Regions from separate parts of the Paenibacillus yanchengensis genome, predicted to be linked through region 2. Evidence: predicted binding sites of a transcription regulator. Region 2 holds the regulator's gene; the other holds the start of a gene.

Region 1 (8,063 bases), on a different contig from region 2:
CTCTTCTTATTTTCTTCCAGATGCATTTTACACAATTATATGGACTTTACTTCTCCTCCAGTACTTATTTGTATGTTTGTACGTTTTTTCGCATAATGTCCCACTATACTCTCCTGTTATAAAATTTGTAAAAGCAAAAAACCGACCATAAGATACCTTAAGATCGGCTTTTCATTTTGTATACGTGGCTGCCATTTTTAAATGGACTCAGTGATGAGTTTTCAGACACTTCCTAGTATATTTTCTGTGTAAATTATTACTTACTGCGCTGAATCATATATTGCAATATTAATTGCATAAAATCAGTTGGTTGTTGCAACGTTTTTAATATTTCCACAGCACTGCTATAATGTTCCCACATCGCTGTCTTCGCACCTGCCACCCCAAATACCGATACATAATTAGAAGTATTGTTATGATCATCTTGTCCGATTGGCTTACCAAGAACAGCCGCTTCTCCTTCTCGATCCAACAAATCATCTTTTATTTGAAAGGCAATACCAGCATGATAGGCAAATTGTTTCCACGTCGCTATCTCTTGTTCACTTGCTTTTGCTAATATCGCCGGCATAACGATAGCCGCTTCGAAGGCAGCACCTGTTTTGTAGTAACAAATTTCATCCAGCTGCTCGCTAGTAAGTTGCTTTCCTTTCGCCTGCAAATCCATCACTTGCCCTATACACAAATCTTCCGCTTTCTGTGCTGAATATTCAATAAGTGCTACAATGTCTTCGGCTGCAAATACATTCGCCTTCCGCAATGACGTTTGTGCTTGAATTGCTTTTTGGACAAGAAATAAACCAGTCAATTCAGCAATCGCACTATTGTGTAGTATGTGTAACGTCTTTTTCCCCCGCCGCTGCTCTGCATTATCTTGTGTTGGCAAATCATCAAATACTAACGATGCTGTATGCATATATTCGAGTGACTTTAATAGTGGAGTAATATCTGTCGTTTGCAGTTGATAATATTCTACTCCTACTACCCAAGTCAATAATGGGCGCAATCGTTTGCCGCCACTTTCCAAACTATAGTTAGCAGCATCAGCCAACAATAGTTGCGTCTCTCCTGTTCCATGCGACTTTGTAACTGGAAGCGTATCGTTAATATGAGCCCGGGCTTGCTCCATCTTTTCACGAAATGCTAGTTCCACTCGCTTCATCCGATGAAATTGCTCCATATATTGATCTCGAAACCATTTGTCCAAAAAATTAACATTGGTCACACGCTTTACCAGTCGGTTTAACCAATACTTCAATACAGTGTTATTCGCAGTCAACGTATCCATCAATTGCTCATAGGCGCTGTCCCCTAACCGCTGTCTACAACGCTGCAATCCATTTATCGCTCGATTCAAAATTAAAGTGCACACTTGTTCATTCTGTTGATATACAACGTGCGTCAAATAATGAATAACTGTCCAATACAATTCGAATGGATTTATAATATCGGCCCGTTTATCTTTATAGGTTAAATAGTACGTGTATGGCGTAACCGATCCTTGTTTATGGTCGTCCATAAAATCTGCAAAATCATCAGCCAACTGGTTATAAATACCATAATAAAACGTACGGGCAGTAAACCCCTCATCTTCCTCACTATGAACGACTGCCCGAGCAATTAAACGAGATGATGATGACTTAATAATAACCGGATAATATAACGCTTCATTCGTATAATGCTGCACCGATAATGACTTGGCACGATCTTGTTCTTGCGCATGAAAAAAAACATAAGCTTGTTCAAAAAATTGCTGCTGTTTCTCTGGAGGTAAGTGCTGTTGAATATATAGAAATGCTTGCTGTAGTTCTTCTTGCACATATAAAATAAACGTTTGATGCGCTCCAGCCCACGTTTGTTGCTGTGGAACGATACCAGTAAGTAATGTTTGGCGAATCATATTCGAATAGAGCTGTTTCTCCTCTAGGGAAAAAGATGGTGCATCTAACAAATCGTCAATAAACGGATACGTTATACCGTAGCAATAGCCCAGTCGAAATGCTTCATCTAGTCGCTCTGCTTTCACTACCGGATCAATCTGTTCTTCCATATCTTCTAGTGCATGCATCACAACACCAATAATTATTTTTATTAATTTTCGTTGTGCGTGCCCAGCATCCATTCCTTCCGGAATATGAACAGCTACTTGATGCAATCGTTCCATTAACCAAATAGCCGTTTCCGTAATCTGATGTCGTTGAGCCCAGCGAAAAAATCCATCCGTACTTAACCATTCCATTTCATCGTGCTGCTGGTTCTTCTCTTGCTTTATCAACCTAGTCTTCAAGCGGCTAGCCATTCGCTGTACACTTGTCCAAGTCGCCGCAGCATCCATATTTTTGCCCAAATCCCTCATATATAAATAAGCAATACTTCGTTCCAAATAATCATCTAATTTCCCTTGCTTCTCCAATGTGTGCAAATAATGATTAGAGGATACACCAGGCACATTGCGATAATCCAACTTAAACCAACGATAATACCACGATTGCTGTCGTCTATTATCTTTTTCCCATTGCTTAAAATCCACTACTAATTGTTCCATATACGTATTATTTTCTAGCAACGAATGTAAAGTGGTAAAATATTGGGCTGCTTCCTGCTCGGCATTCCTATAACTTTTTACATCATCTATTAAAAATGGTTCACTCATCATTCCCATACCTCATATTCAATTTTCTATATTATACGAACTTATAGAATGCAAGTTGCATAATAGATTTGTTAATGACAACTTTGCGACGATATTTCAACAAATATACAGCAATGTTTGCCTTTTCTGTGTATTTATCAAAAAACACTAGAACTTGTGTCGCATTATCGTTTATCATCAAATTATAACTATATATTGATTCTCACTTCCGATATAACGATGGAATTTATCCATTAATTTAATGACTACATAATCAAAAATAATTAAAGAGGTGCTCCCATGTCCTTACCATTTAAAGAGTTTGTACAGTTAGCTCAAACTATTATTGATGTACAAGATGAAGATATTACTCGTGAAAATGCCAATATGAATGGCGAAAGTTTTTCTGGAAAAATGAGTAAACTAGGCAGTGAATTTGCAAAATGGTACGCTAAACATACGGTGATGCCATCCGAGCTTGTACAAGCAATCGAGCATAACTATGTCTATGTCCATGATCTCGATCAATACGTACTAGGCACAACAAATTGTATTTTCATTCCTTTTGATAAATTGTTAGCTAGAGGATTTAATACAGGAAATGGTAGTGTTCGCCCACCAAACTCGATTACGACAGCAATGTCGTTAACAGCCATTATTTTTCAATCACAACAGAATGCACAATTTGGTGGTGTTTCCGCGAATAAGTTAGATTGGGATTTAGCACCATACATTAATAAGTCATTCCAAAAACATTTTATCAAAGCAAAAAAAATATGCAAAGAACAAGCAAAAATTGCCATTATGAGTGATGGTTCATTAGAAGCTCATGAGCAGGAAGAGTTACCGATAATGTTCTCCAATAATGCGTTAGCCGATCGTTATCCGCTTAGTTATGCGATAGCTTATGAATGGACAGTTGAAGAAACGAATCAAGCTGCTGAAGCGCTTATTCATAACTTAAATACCATGTCTTCACGTGCTGGCGGTCAAATTCCTTTCACTAGTATTAACTATGGAACATGTACATCGCCTGAAGGGCAGCTCGTCATTGATGCATTGTTGAATGCAACGATCAAAGGGCTTGGTAATGGAGAAACACCTGTTTTTCCGATTCAAATTTTTAAATGTAAGCAAGGGATTAACCAACAACCAGGTGAACCTAACTATCATCTCTTTTTGAAAAGCATTGAATGTGCTTCGAAACGTCTCTATCCTAACTTTGCTAATATCGATGCACCATTTAATGCCGAATACTATATCGAAGGGCAACCAGATACGGAATTTGCTACGATGGGCTGTCGCACTAGATTAGTTGGTGATCGATTCGGATGTAATCATTTATCCGGCAAAGGTAATTTATCTTTTAATACAATTAATTTAGTAAAATTAGGGATCGAATATGGTATTTATACGAATAACCGCTCCGAATGTGATGAAGCTGGATTTTATATTGCTTTGAACAAATATTTAGATATAGCATTGCAAGGCTTGCTGCATCGCTATCAATTACAAGCTATCCAGCCCGCCAAAGCATCAGACTTTATGATGCGAGAAGATGTATGGGAGGGTGGTGCAGAACTCGCTCCCAATGAGCCAGTAGAGCAGCTATTACGACATGGTAGCATATCACTAGGCTTTATAGGTATCGCTGAATGTATGAAAGCTCTGTTTGGCAAACATCATGCGGAAGATGAATTTGTATATAACAAAGCTTTAGAGCTCGTTAGTTATATGCGTCATTACTGCAATATGAGAAGCGAAGAACATCAACTGAATATTACGTTATTTGCTACTCCAGCAGAAGGATTAAGTGGTAAATTTACGAAAATAGATCGCGCTACTTATGGTTTGATACAAGGTGTTACTGATCGAGAATACTATACGAATTCTTTCCATGTTCCTGTCTATTATTCGGTTAGTGCCGCCAAAAAAATACAGTTAGAAGCACCTTTTCATGCTTTATGTAATGCTGGCGCAATATCTTATATTGAACTAGATGGCAATGCACGAAACAACACTGTCGCTTTTCAACGTATTGTTCAATATGCATTAGAGCAACAAATAAGCTACTTTAGCGTAAATCATCCGATTGATCGCTGCCCCGCTTGCGGTTATGAAGGAATGATTGGAGAAACTTGTCCCACCTGTGGAATTAGCGACGAAGAACAGCCATTTCGTCGGTTGCGGCGAGTAACTGGTTATCTCACAGGCGATTATATGACTCGGTTCAACGCTGCCAAAGTAGCGGAAGTAAGAGATCGGCTCAAACATTTATGAATATTTGCGGTTATTATCCAGAAAGCATCAATGAAGGACCTGGATTGCGAGCGGTCATTTTCATTAGCGGCTGTATACATGCCTGCCAAGGCTGCTTCAGCAAACATACATGGTCTTTCAAAGCGGGCGAACCTTTTGATGAAAAAAAACAAAGAGAAATATTAACTGATATTAGTAGCAACCCGCTACTACAAGGTGTAACATTATGCGGTGGTGATCCTTTTTTTTCGGCTGTAGATGTCGTTCCTTTTGTAAAAACCTTAAAATCCAAGCTATCTCATCTCGATGTATGGAGCTATACTGGCTTTACTTTCGAACAATTAATCGCCGATCCAGCCGATAGTAAGTATCAGCTATTACAGTTATGTGACGTTATCATTGACGGTAAATTTGTTGAAGCAAAACGTGATTTAACATTAGTATATCGAGGTTCTTCGAACCAGCGAATTATCGATGTAGAGCAAAGTTTACAAAGCGGTCAGCCCGAACCTTTCTTTTAGGTGGTGGCTGGCTTTTTTACGGTCAACATTTGGACTAATCGCCAATATTTTTTGCATGCAGCTTAAATGATTACAAAACATTGCGTTACAATTAATCTGCCCATTACATTCAGAGGTTATGATATAGAGGTATTACAAACAAAAGAAAGGAGTTTTACTATGGGTATTCACACTTATTTTCAGTCACTAACAGACTTAGAACGAATTATACGGTGTCCCGGCAAGTTCAAATTTCAAGAGCACAGCGTTTCCGCACATTCTTGGAAAGTAGTTCAATATGCTAAAACTTTAGCTGACATTGAAGAAAGCAATGGAGCTACGATTGATTGGAAAAAACTTTACGAAATTACAAGCAGTCATGATTATGGTGAAATTTTTATCGGAGATATTAAAACACCGGTCAAACATTACTCCCTTGAATTACGAGCTATGCTGCAACAAGTCGAAGAAGGAATGGTCGCTCATTTCATTGACGAACATATTCCAGAGCAGTTCAAAACCATTTTTCGTAGACAATTACGAGAAGGTAAAGACAATTCCGTCGAAGGAAAAATATTAGAAGTTGCTGACAAGTTAGATCAAATTTATGAAGCTTTTACAGAATTACAACGAGGAAATACCGAAAAAGAATTTATTGTAATGTACCGAGATGCACTAGTTAAAATCAAAGGGATTACATTACACTGTGTAGACTACTTTTTAGCAGAAATATTACCCGACATGGTCAAAGAAGGCTCCAAATCTCCGATTAATATCGCTCAGATTACAGAAGAAGCACTCTCTATCCCTTCTAAAGCTAAACCTTCTACGCCATCCAACGAGTAATAAGAACGATTCAACTTTTTATCAACCCTCTTGCTCTTTCATTTGTTACTCTCTTCCTTATTGTTTCCCTATTTTTTCATACCAAGCACCTACGTTTCCAACTTTAATTAATGAAAAACAAAAAGAGATGGTAAACTCTCTACCAACTCTTATTTTAATGTTTGCCATTAAGATACTAACTTCAATCCACTTACACCAATAATAATAATAATGACACTTATAATTCTTCCTAAACTCTTTGACTCATTAAAAAAGATCATATTTACAATTACAGCTGCTGCCGTCCCAATCCCTATCCATACCGCATAAGCAATACTCACTTGTAAGTAATTAAAGGATGCATAAAGCAAGACAAATGCCATGCCAAAACCGCTCGCAAAAATTAGCGCATTCGGAATACTTTTCTTTTCATTAAACTTATTTAATCCAATAACCCCGATCAACTCCATAATAGCTGCAACAATAACGAGCAACCAACCCATGATGTATTCCTCCTTTGCTTTTATTTGATAACTGATTGTGCTTTGGCAACATTAGCTTTTTTCTTGGCTGCTTCTTCTCGGTTATCTGCGAGTTGCAATGAAATGACACCTATAACAATAACGATAATAAAAAATATTTTAGACCCGCTAATTGGAGCATCAAATAAAAATATATCCATTAAAGCTGTCCCGACCGTACCTGCCGCTGCAAAAATAGCGTAGACCGTCCCAGTAGGCAAGTTTTCACAAGCTTTCGCTAGAAAATAGAAGTCAATTACAATTAACGCAATAATAATTGCCCAGTGCCATCCCGTGGATGCAACGTTAAATCCATATATCCATAACAGCTCACATAGCGACGTTAATACGACATAAATCCATGATTTATTCATCGCTCTACCTCCTTGACTGAACGTCATTCATAATTACGACTGACTGTCATTCATTATAAAGTAGTGCGCTATTTCTGTCAACTGTTGGACGTATGTCTGTTATTATAGTATCGTTTATTCCAAATTTTCTTTCATAAATATAATATCTTGATCAGCCAAACGAACAATAACTTTATAGTCAGGATTAGCAAAATGGTGTAACGAAACGCCAAATAAAAATCCACTATTTCCACTTTCTAGAAGTGGAGACGGAACTAACTGTTTTGGTTTTATAATATGTCCTATAATCGGTTTAGAACCAAATTCGTTTTCCTCTCCATACAACGTTTCCGTCAACGGTAATAACGACATTCCATTAGTGATGTCCATATCAATTTGCCATAGCTCTCCTATTACTTTTGCTTCATAAATAAAATTTTTCGACTTAGTCAGTGTTCCTATTGCAAAAAAATAAGCACATACTAACAGTACAGCCGTTATAATAATGATGCTATAAGTGGTTCTTCTTGTCATTCTTCGTTTGAATTTTTTCCATAAACCTAAAGATTGCTTATTTTGACTAACTTCAAGTACCGTTTGTGGAGCAGCAATGAGTTGTGCATGTAACTGCTGGCAATTAGAGCATTGTTGTAGATGATCTTGCAATTCCTCTTCGGTTTCTTTTCGCAGTAAGCCATCTATGTAGTTTTGTAATAAGTCCTCTGCTAAATAACATTTCATAACAATAAAACCTCCTGTAATTTTTGTTTCGCACGAAAGAAGGTAACTCTTGCCCAGTTCTCACTTTCCCCCATTACTTCACCGATTTCTGCAAAAGAAAATTCACCCGTCATTCGCATATGGACAACTTCTCGCATTGCTGTATTTAGTTGCCTAATTGCACGATATAGTTCTATCTTGTCAAAACGGAACAGTGCTTGTTCTTCTGGCGATTTACAAGTTGCATGTAAAT
Region 2 (8,063 bases):
TATTTCTGATGATGATTTCACCACTGGTTTACAAACGACTTCACTTTCTAATAACGATGATTCATTCAAAAACTTCATCATTGTCGTAGCATGTTCATATACTTGATCGATTGTTTCTGAACCGTACAAATGCTGTGCTCCAACGATAAACCAAAATTGACTATTTCTTTTCATCATTATTCCTCTTCTCTGTCTATTTAATTAAAATATTATGGCGTACATTCACTTGTTTAAATGGATGTTTTACTTGTTGCTTCTATTTTTAGTTTTTTCAGCTTTTTCATTACATCATTACCGCCACGACCAAAGTAATCATGTAATGCCTTGTATTGTGCATACAATTCATCGTATACCGCCACATTTTCAGCAATAGGTTTAAATGTTTGCTCTCGAACAGATGCCATGTTTTTCGCTGCTGTTACGATAGAATCATAGCCACCCGCTGCTTCGCCAGCTGCTACTGCTGCAAACATTGCCGCACCAACGGCAGGCGTATGTTTACTTGCTGCAACTTTGATTTCCATATTAGTAACATCTGCATATATTTGCATCAACAATTGATTCTTTTGTGGCAATCCACCACATGCATACAACGTATCTACCGACAATCCATTTTTTTGGAACGCTTCGATAATTGTTCTTGTGCCAAACGCTGTCGCTTCTAGTAAAGCTCGATACTGTTCTTCCGGTTTCGTTAACAGCGTCATTCCTAGCATAACACCTGTTAAGTCAGTGTCTACTAAAACAGAACGGTTGCCATTCCACCAATCTAGTGCAACTAATCCGCTTTCGCCTGGTGCTAAAGCAGTCGCTTGTTGCTCCAACCATTCATGTATGTTCATATCTGCTTGTTGTGCAGCTTCATAACTATGCGCTGGCGTCGCTTCCGTTACGAACCATTCAAAGATATCTCCAACAGCAGATTGTCCAGCTTCATAGCCATACAAGCCAGGAATAATGCCATCTTCTACCACTCCGCACATACCTTCTACTTCTTTTTCTTCTGTACCAAGTAACATATGACAAATCGATGTTCCCATTGCCATTACTAATTTTCCTGGTGTCACTACTCCGACCGCTGGAACGGCTGCATGCGCATCAACGTTACCTGCTGCAATAGCAATGCCTTCTGGTAGTCCTGTCATCTCTGCAAACTTGCGGGATAAGCCGCCCACTCTAGTACCTAGCGGAACGATTTCACCACGCAGCTTCGTTGACGTTACATGTTCCAGGCGGGGGTCCAATGCTTTAAAAAATTGCTCACTCGGATAGCCATCTTGTTTATGCCAAATCGCTTTGTAGCCAGCAGTACAACTATTTCGTTTAATGACACCGGATAATTGCCCGATAACCCAATCTGTTGCTTCAACAAATTGATCCGTTACTTCATATATCTCTGGAGCTTCATTCAATATTTGCCAGACTTTTGCCATCATCCACTCCGATGATATTTTCCCGCCATAACGTTGTAACCATCGTTCTCCACGCTGCTCTGCCAATTCATTAATTCGGTTAGCTTCTTCTTGCGCTGCATGATGTTTCCATAATTTCACCCAACTATGCGGGTTTGCTTCATATTCCTTTAACAGACAGAGTGGCTCATTGTCTTCATTAATCGGCAGCATCGTACAAGCTGTAAAATCTATTCCAATTCCGATCACTTGCTGCGGATCTATGTTAGCTGCTGTCATAACAGCTGGAACTGAAGTACGAATCACTTCTATATAATCTAACGGATGCTGTAATGCCCAATCTGGTGGTAATGGTATATCGCAAGTAGGAATTTTACTGTCCATTACATGATGAGCATATGGCGTCACGTGATCGGCTATTTCTGCACCGTTATCCAAATCAACGATTACCGCTCGTCCCGATTGTGTTCCATAATCAATGCCAATGGCATATTTCTTCGTCATTAATGACTCTCCTCCTGACCATAATAAGCGTTTACACCATGTTTACGTAAAAAATGACGATCTAACAATACAGATTGCATTTCTCGAATATTTGGATTGATCATAAAGGTGCGAGTTGCCATTTTTGCTACTTCTTCCAAAACGACAGCGTTATGAACAGCTTCATCTACATCTTTTCCCCAAGCAAATGGAGCATGGCTATGCACTAATACACCCGGTGTTTGCAAAGGATCCCGGTTATCAAAAGTTTCAATAATAACGTTCCCAGTTTCTTCCTCATAAGCGCCGTTAATTTCTTGCTCCGTCATTGCTCTCGTGCATGGAATTTCTCCATAAAAATAATCAGCGTGGGTCGTCCCTAACGCCGGCAAACTTTTCGCCGCTTGCGCCCAGCTTGTTGCCCAAGGAGAATGCGTATGCACAATCCCACCTACACCTGGAAATGCGCGATATAATGCGACATGAGTAGGTGTATCTGATGATGGTTTGTAACTACCTTCTATAATGTTACCCTGTAGATCTACAACAACCATATTATCTTTCGTTAGCTGATCATAGGTCACTCCACTAGGTTTAATAACAACATAACCTGATTCTCGGTCAATAGCACTGACATTACCCCATGTAAACGTCACTAACTTATACTTAGGCAACGCCAAATTAGCTTCCAATACCGATTCCTTCAAACGATTGATTGTACTGTTCACTAATCAAGTCACTCCTTTACCACATTAATTGTACGAATGTTTCTAACACTATTATAATGTTGTACGTACAATTAATCTAGCGTTTTTTTCAAATTTAATATTTGTCCATAAAAACGAAGGATGACAGAAAAAAACTCTCCGCCATCCTCCCTACTTTATGGAACTATTGTACAACGATCTTTTTCGGTTCACCTATTCCTTAAGTTCCATTACCACTGGTTTTCGCTTGTCTGTAACATCGTTATCCCACAACTGTTGGAAATAAATGTTGCTATGCAGTAGCTGCTTAAAACTTCCTTCACCAACCATTACGCCATTTTTGACTAACAAAATATGATCTACATGCTCCAAAAAATGTAACTGATGTGTAATGATAACTATTGTTTTGTCAGAAAGCAGACTCGTTAAGCTATTCATTACATTCTGCTCTGTATAATGGTCTAATGCTGAAAACGGCTCATCTAATATAACAAAACTTCTTTGCTGCGCAATAATTCTGGCGAAAGCTAATCGCTGTCTCTCTCCCCCAGATAATTTCATTCCTCTTTCTCCAACCATAGTATTTAATCGATCGGGAAAGTTCCAAACTGTTTCCTTCAAATGTACGTCATCCAATATTTCATAAATTTGCTCATCTGTCATTTGCTCATCAAAAACAATGTTTTCCCTTATCGTCGTATCAAATATTGGTGCTTCTTGCGACACATAAGATATATGATTATACAAACTGTTTAATTTTACTTCGTCGATATTAACACCATCCAATAAGATGTGCCCAGAGCTTTTTTTGAGCAGTCCTAATATTAATTTAATGATGGTAGACTTTCCACTACCACTCAAACCTACAATAGCTACTGTACTCCCTTGTTTAATCGAAAAAGTCATATTGTGCAATAATTTAAAATTCCCATAGGCAAAAGAAACATGTTGAAATTCTACATTTCCTCGAAACGCTACGATTTCTGTTCCTTGTTCTAAGTTGATATCTTCTGGAGCATTCAAAAAATTTTCAAAGCGGTTATAGGTCACTCTGTCTAATTTGTATTCCACAAATAAAACATTAAATATCGCAATAGGAGTATAGACTTGATCAATTAACAAAAGTAATGCAAGGATAACACCAATAGAAGATTCATCTGATATGACACTTTTAACTCCATACGCTAACACAACTATTTTAATGACAATAACAAATAAAGCAAAAATCGAGAAAAACGATTCATGAATCATTTTTATTTGTACATTTTTCTTAACTACTTCATCAGCTGTAATACGCAATCGGCTTATCTCCTGCACATATCGCTTATTTAAGCGAAAGACAACCAGCTCCATAAAACCACGAATCGAGTATTTAGACATGTTTTCTTGTTTTTCAAGTAAAGATGTTTTTATCCGATACATTACTCGCAAAAGGGCATAACTCATTATAAATATAATAATATAACCAGCTAAAATAATTATCATAACTTCTCTATTATAAAAACTTAAAAATAATAAACTAAAAATAACAGTCGGTAATAGATCGTGTAATATCTGTAAGTAAAAAGAATGAATCATATTTCTACCGGCAGCGGCTCCATTTTCAATTACTTTGATCATTTCTCCTGTACCTATGTTTTGGTAAGCAGCATAATCAATTTTTGAAACTTTAGACAATGCCATAATTTTTAACTTTTCAAAAATACTGTGTGATAAATAAGTATGAGGGTACTCCAATATATAATGTGTAATGGCAGCAATAATAAGTATTGCACCATAAAGAGTAATCTCCGGCACTAGCTCGGTGTAGTGTTTGGCTGTAACTACACGATCAACTACTACTTGTAACGACCAAATTCCGATAGTGGAAAAAAATTGCGCCACAAAACCAAGGAAAATATATAATAATATAGACCATCGAAATGCTACTAAACATTTTTTCAACATAAAAAAACCTCCAAAAAGAAGTAAATTAGAATAACAATGTCACCCAATATCGTTCGTTGTTTTCGTTTTCATCTGATCAAAAGGCAGACTTCCCCCTTGATAGCCAGTACGCGTTTTTTCTGGCCCGAAAACTAATTACTTCGAATGATTCGGATTGACATCCATTCCACCTCGTTTTTAGAAGATAGCAAAATTATAATATAGTTACTACTTTTTAACAACAAAAAAAGGACAGCATATCTGCCGTCCTTCAGTAAGTTACAATATATTGGTGGAGCTACGCGGAATCGAACCGCGGACTGATCACTGCCAGTGACCTATTTTCCCCCTAAACTATAGCCCCTCTTAGTAATTTTCACAACTTTTACTGTACCACAATTTTACATGAATAGTCAATGATATCCTAGTTTTATCGCTAAAGTAACACTGCTAATCGTTACATTTTTCGTCCAACATATTCTTTTTATCTTTCACATCTTTCAATTGATGCCCTGATAAAATACTACTTAATTCGCTCATAAACATATCTATATCTTTAAACTGACGATATACTGAAGCAAATCGTACGTATGCCACTTCATCTAACGGATATAGTTCGTTCATAACTACATTTCCAATGTGGCTACTTTCTACTTCGCCTTGTGCAGTTGTTCTAATTTCTTTCTCTACTTCTGATACAATCACTTCTAATTGCTCTAATGAAACAGGACGCTTTTCACATGCTCTAATTAATCCTCGTAAAATTTTATCGCGACTAAATTCTTCACGACTACCATCTTTTTTAATTACTATTAAAGGGGTTTCTTCCACCATTTCAAATGTGGTAAACCGACGACTACATTGCTCACATTCGCGGCGGCGTCTAATCGATTTGTTTTCATTAGCTGGTCTGGAGTCCAATACTTTTGTACCTGAGTAATCACAATACGGACATTTCATAGCTCGATTTCGCCTCCATCATTTATTAAAATTTAAGTCAAAACAATTGAATAAAAAAATTACCAATTTTTACATGAATGAAGTTTGTAATATCGCACATAATACAGTTACCAACCCGCGAGGAGGTGAACATAAATGAACAATTCACGTAGCAGCAATCAATTGCTTGTACCTCAAGCTACTGCAGCACTAGATCAAATGAAATATGAAGTAGCTCAAGAATTAGGAATTGCTATTCCTCAAGACGGTTACTACGGTAACATGGCTACTAAAGACACAGGTTCAATCGGTGGTTCGATTACTCGTCGTCTAGTGCAAATCGCACAACAATCTCTAGCTGGTCGTCAATAATTATTGTATTATAACGCCAATACAAGTGAAGCCTTGAAGTATTCGTCCTGAAGTGACCTACTTCAAGGCTTTTCTTCACTTATTAAAATATAGGATATGTCTTCTTATACTTATTATAATAGTATTGTACTTTTTGTACATAGTGACGTGTTTCCCCAAATGGAATATTTTTGACCGTTTCTTCTAAGCCATCCCATGTTCCATTTTTTAGCCATTTTCGCACATTGCCAGGGCCTGCATTATAAGCAGCAATAGCTGCTATTTGATTATTATTAAATTGCTGAAATAAAGAGTGCAAATACCAACTACCAATTTCCACACTTGCATCAACATCTTCCAAAAGATGACCGTCATCCACTTTTTCGAATCCTGCTTTATCCATTACCCAATTCGCCGTTTCTGGCATTAGTTGCATTAAACCAAGTGCACCTTTTCGTGATTCTCTACCCGTTTGAAAATTGGATTCCGCCCGAATAATAGCGGCTATTAACTGTGGCTCGAGATCGTATTTTTCGGCATTATTTCGAATAACTTCTTTATATTGAATAGGATATAATAACGTTCCTATTATTTTCGAATTTGCAAATAATATGATACATATGACAAGCAACAAAATAAAATAAAATCGTTTTTTCACTCGAATCTTCATAACAATACCCGACTATTCCAAAACTTTTCTACTTGTTCGTATGTAGCTGGCACTGTGCCACTATTATCAATTACCCAGGTGGCTCGCTGTCTTTTTTGTTCAATATCCATTTGCAGCGCTATTCGTCGCTTTGCTTCGACTTCTGTCATCCCATTCCGTTCCATTAATCGAATCAGCTGGATACTGCTTGGTACGTAAACAACTAGCACTTCTTTATAATAATCCTCTTGCTTTGTTTCATACAATAAAGGGATATCAGCGACAATCAATCGCGAATCGGAATGTTGTTGCATATGCTCTATTTTACGATGCATTTCTTCTCGAATTGCTGGATGAGTAATTGCTTCTAACTGCTGTAGCTTGCTTTTGTCAGAAAACACAATACTACCGAGTTTAACCCGATCTAACTGACCATCCGATTGCAATATAGCTTGTCCAAATAATGAGGCAATTGCCTCTAGCGCTGGTTTGCCAGGCTCTACCACCTCTCGAGCAATTTGATCTGCATCTACTACTGCAGCCCCTAACTGCTTTAACATTGTAGCAACTGTCGATTTACCAGTCGCTATTCCTCCAGTCAATCCGATGATCAACGATCGTCACCTCCCATCATAATAAACGAACAATTCCAATGACAACTAATAATATTCCTGGCAATATAGCTATCCATTTCAATTGGCGTCTCCCAACCATATGTAGCCCTGCTTGTAGACCACCAAAAAGTAACAAGGCACTGCAAATAGCAATCGTAAAAGCTGTAACTAACGACGGCAGTCCAAGCATTGCTGCACCGATACCTGCGCCAAGTGCATCAAGAGATAATGCTGTACCTAACATAATCGCTTCTTTCGCTGATATATTACCGGAACGGTCTACATCTGCCGCTTGCGGTGTACGCAATATTTGTATAACAAGCCCTAGTCGCTTCATCTCGAGCGTTAATACTTGTTTCGAATTCGCTGATTTTACTTGTTGATCTATCGCTTCAGCTTGCACTTTCCCAACTGGTACTTGTTTTTCTTTTGCAGCACTTACCATTCGATGACGAATATGTTGCAAAAGCGACCAACTACCCATAGCAATTAAAATGAATGCTCCTATCCATTTTGCTATTTGTGGTGATAACACTAAGGTTAGTATCGTACCTGCTTGCATCGATAGCCATATAATCAAACCAGAGCAACAAGCAATGATAACAATAGAAAAAAATGGTATTTTAATTTTACGTAATCCATAGGCAACACCAACGGCAAAACCATCTAAACTAACTGCAAAAGCTAATGCAGCAAGCGACATCATCAGTTCAAGCAATTACATCTCCTCCCCCGTCTCACCACTATCTTATGCATCAGCATAGAACAGGTGCATGAGAGCAGGGAGGAGTTTTCATTCGTTCATTAAAGCTTCTGTTGACATTTAGTACATATATGCGTTCCGCGCCCAGCCACTTTTAACTTTTCAATTGGATGATCACATGTTGGGCATGGTTCACTTTTTCGACCATATACTAGCAATTGCTGTTGGAACATCCCCATTTCACCTTGTCCATTTACATACGATTTAATAGAAGATCCG

What was found. Region 2 encodes NrdR, which represses ribonucleotide reductase genes. Its sites were predicted from a motif close to AACACNATATATNGTGTT; they were not measured.
Region 1: the regulator NrdR is predicted to act here: its motif matches at 2,797-2,814, upstream of ACFSTH_RS13830 (anaerobic ribonucleoside triphosphate reductase).

Annotation. Positions count from the first base shown of each region.
Region 1 is NZ_JBHUMH010000053.1:76-8,138, forward strand. It holds gene ACFSTH_RS13825 (polyprenyl synthetase family protein) at 257-2,656, opposite strand; gene ACFSTH_RS13830 (anaerobic ribonucleoside triphosphate reductase) at 2,933-4,912, shown strand; gene nrdG (anaerobic ribonucleoside-triphosphate reductase activating protein) at 4,909-5,412, shown strand; gene ACFSTH_RS13840 (YfbR-like 5'-deoxynucleotidase) at 5,572-6,237, shown strand; gene ACFSTH_RS13845 (DMT family transporter) at 6,405-6,719, opposite strand; gene ACFSTH_RS13850 (DMT family transporter) at 6,740-7,111, opposite strand; gene ACFSTH_RS13855 (anti-sigma factor family protein) at 7,226-7,831, opposite strand; gene ACFSTH_RS13860 (RNA polymerase sigma factor) at 7,828-8,063, opposite strand, start outside.
Region 2 is NZ_JBHUMH010000054.1:36,468-44,530, reverse strand. It holds gene araA (L-arabinose isomerase) at 1-177, opposite strand, end outside; gene ACFSTH_RS14285 (ribulokinase) at 231-1,916, opposite strand; gene araD (L-ribulose-5-phosphate 4-epimerase) at 1,916-2,623, opposite strand; gene ACFSTH_RS14275 (ABC transporter ATP-binding protein) at 2,816-4,549, opposite strand; tRNA gene ACFSTH_RS14270 (tRNA-Ala) at 4,819-4,892, opposite strand; gene nrdR (transcriptional regulator NrdR) at 4,979-5,488, opposite strand; gene ACFSTH_RS14260 (small, acid-soluble spore protein, alpha/beta type) at 5,624-5,839, shown strand; gene ACFSTH_RS14255 (lytic transglycosylase domain-containing protein) at 5,922-6,488, opposite strand; gene coaE (dephospho-CoA kinase) at 6,485-7,081, opposite strand; gene ACFSTH_RS14245 (MntP/YtaF family protein) at 7,098-7,799, opposite strand; gene mutM (DNA-formamidopyrimidine glycosylase) at 7,886-8,063, opposite strand, start outside.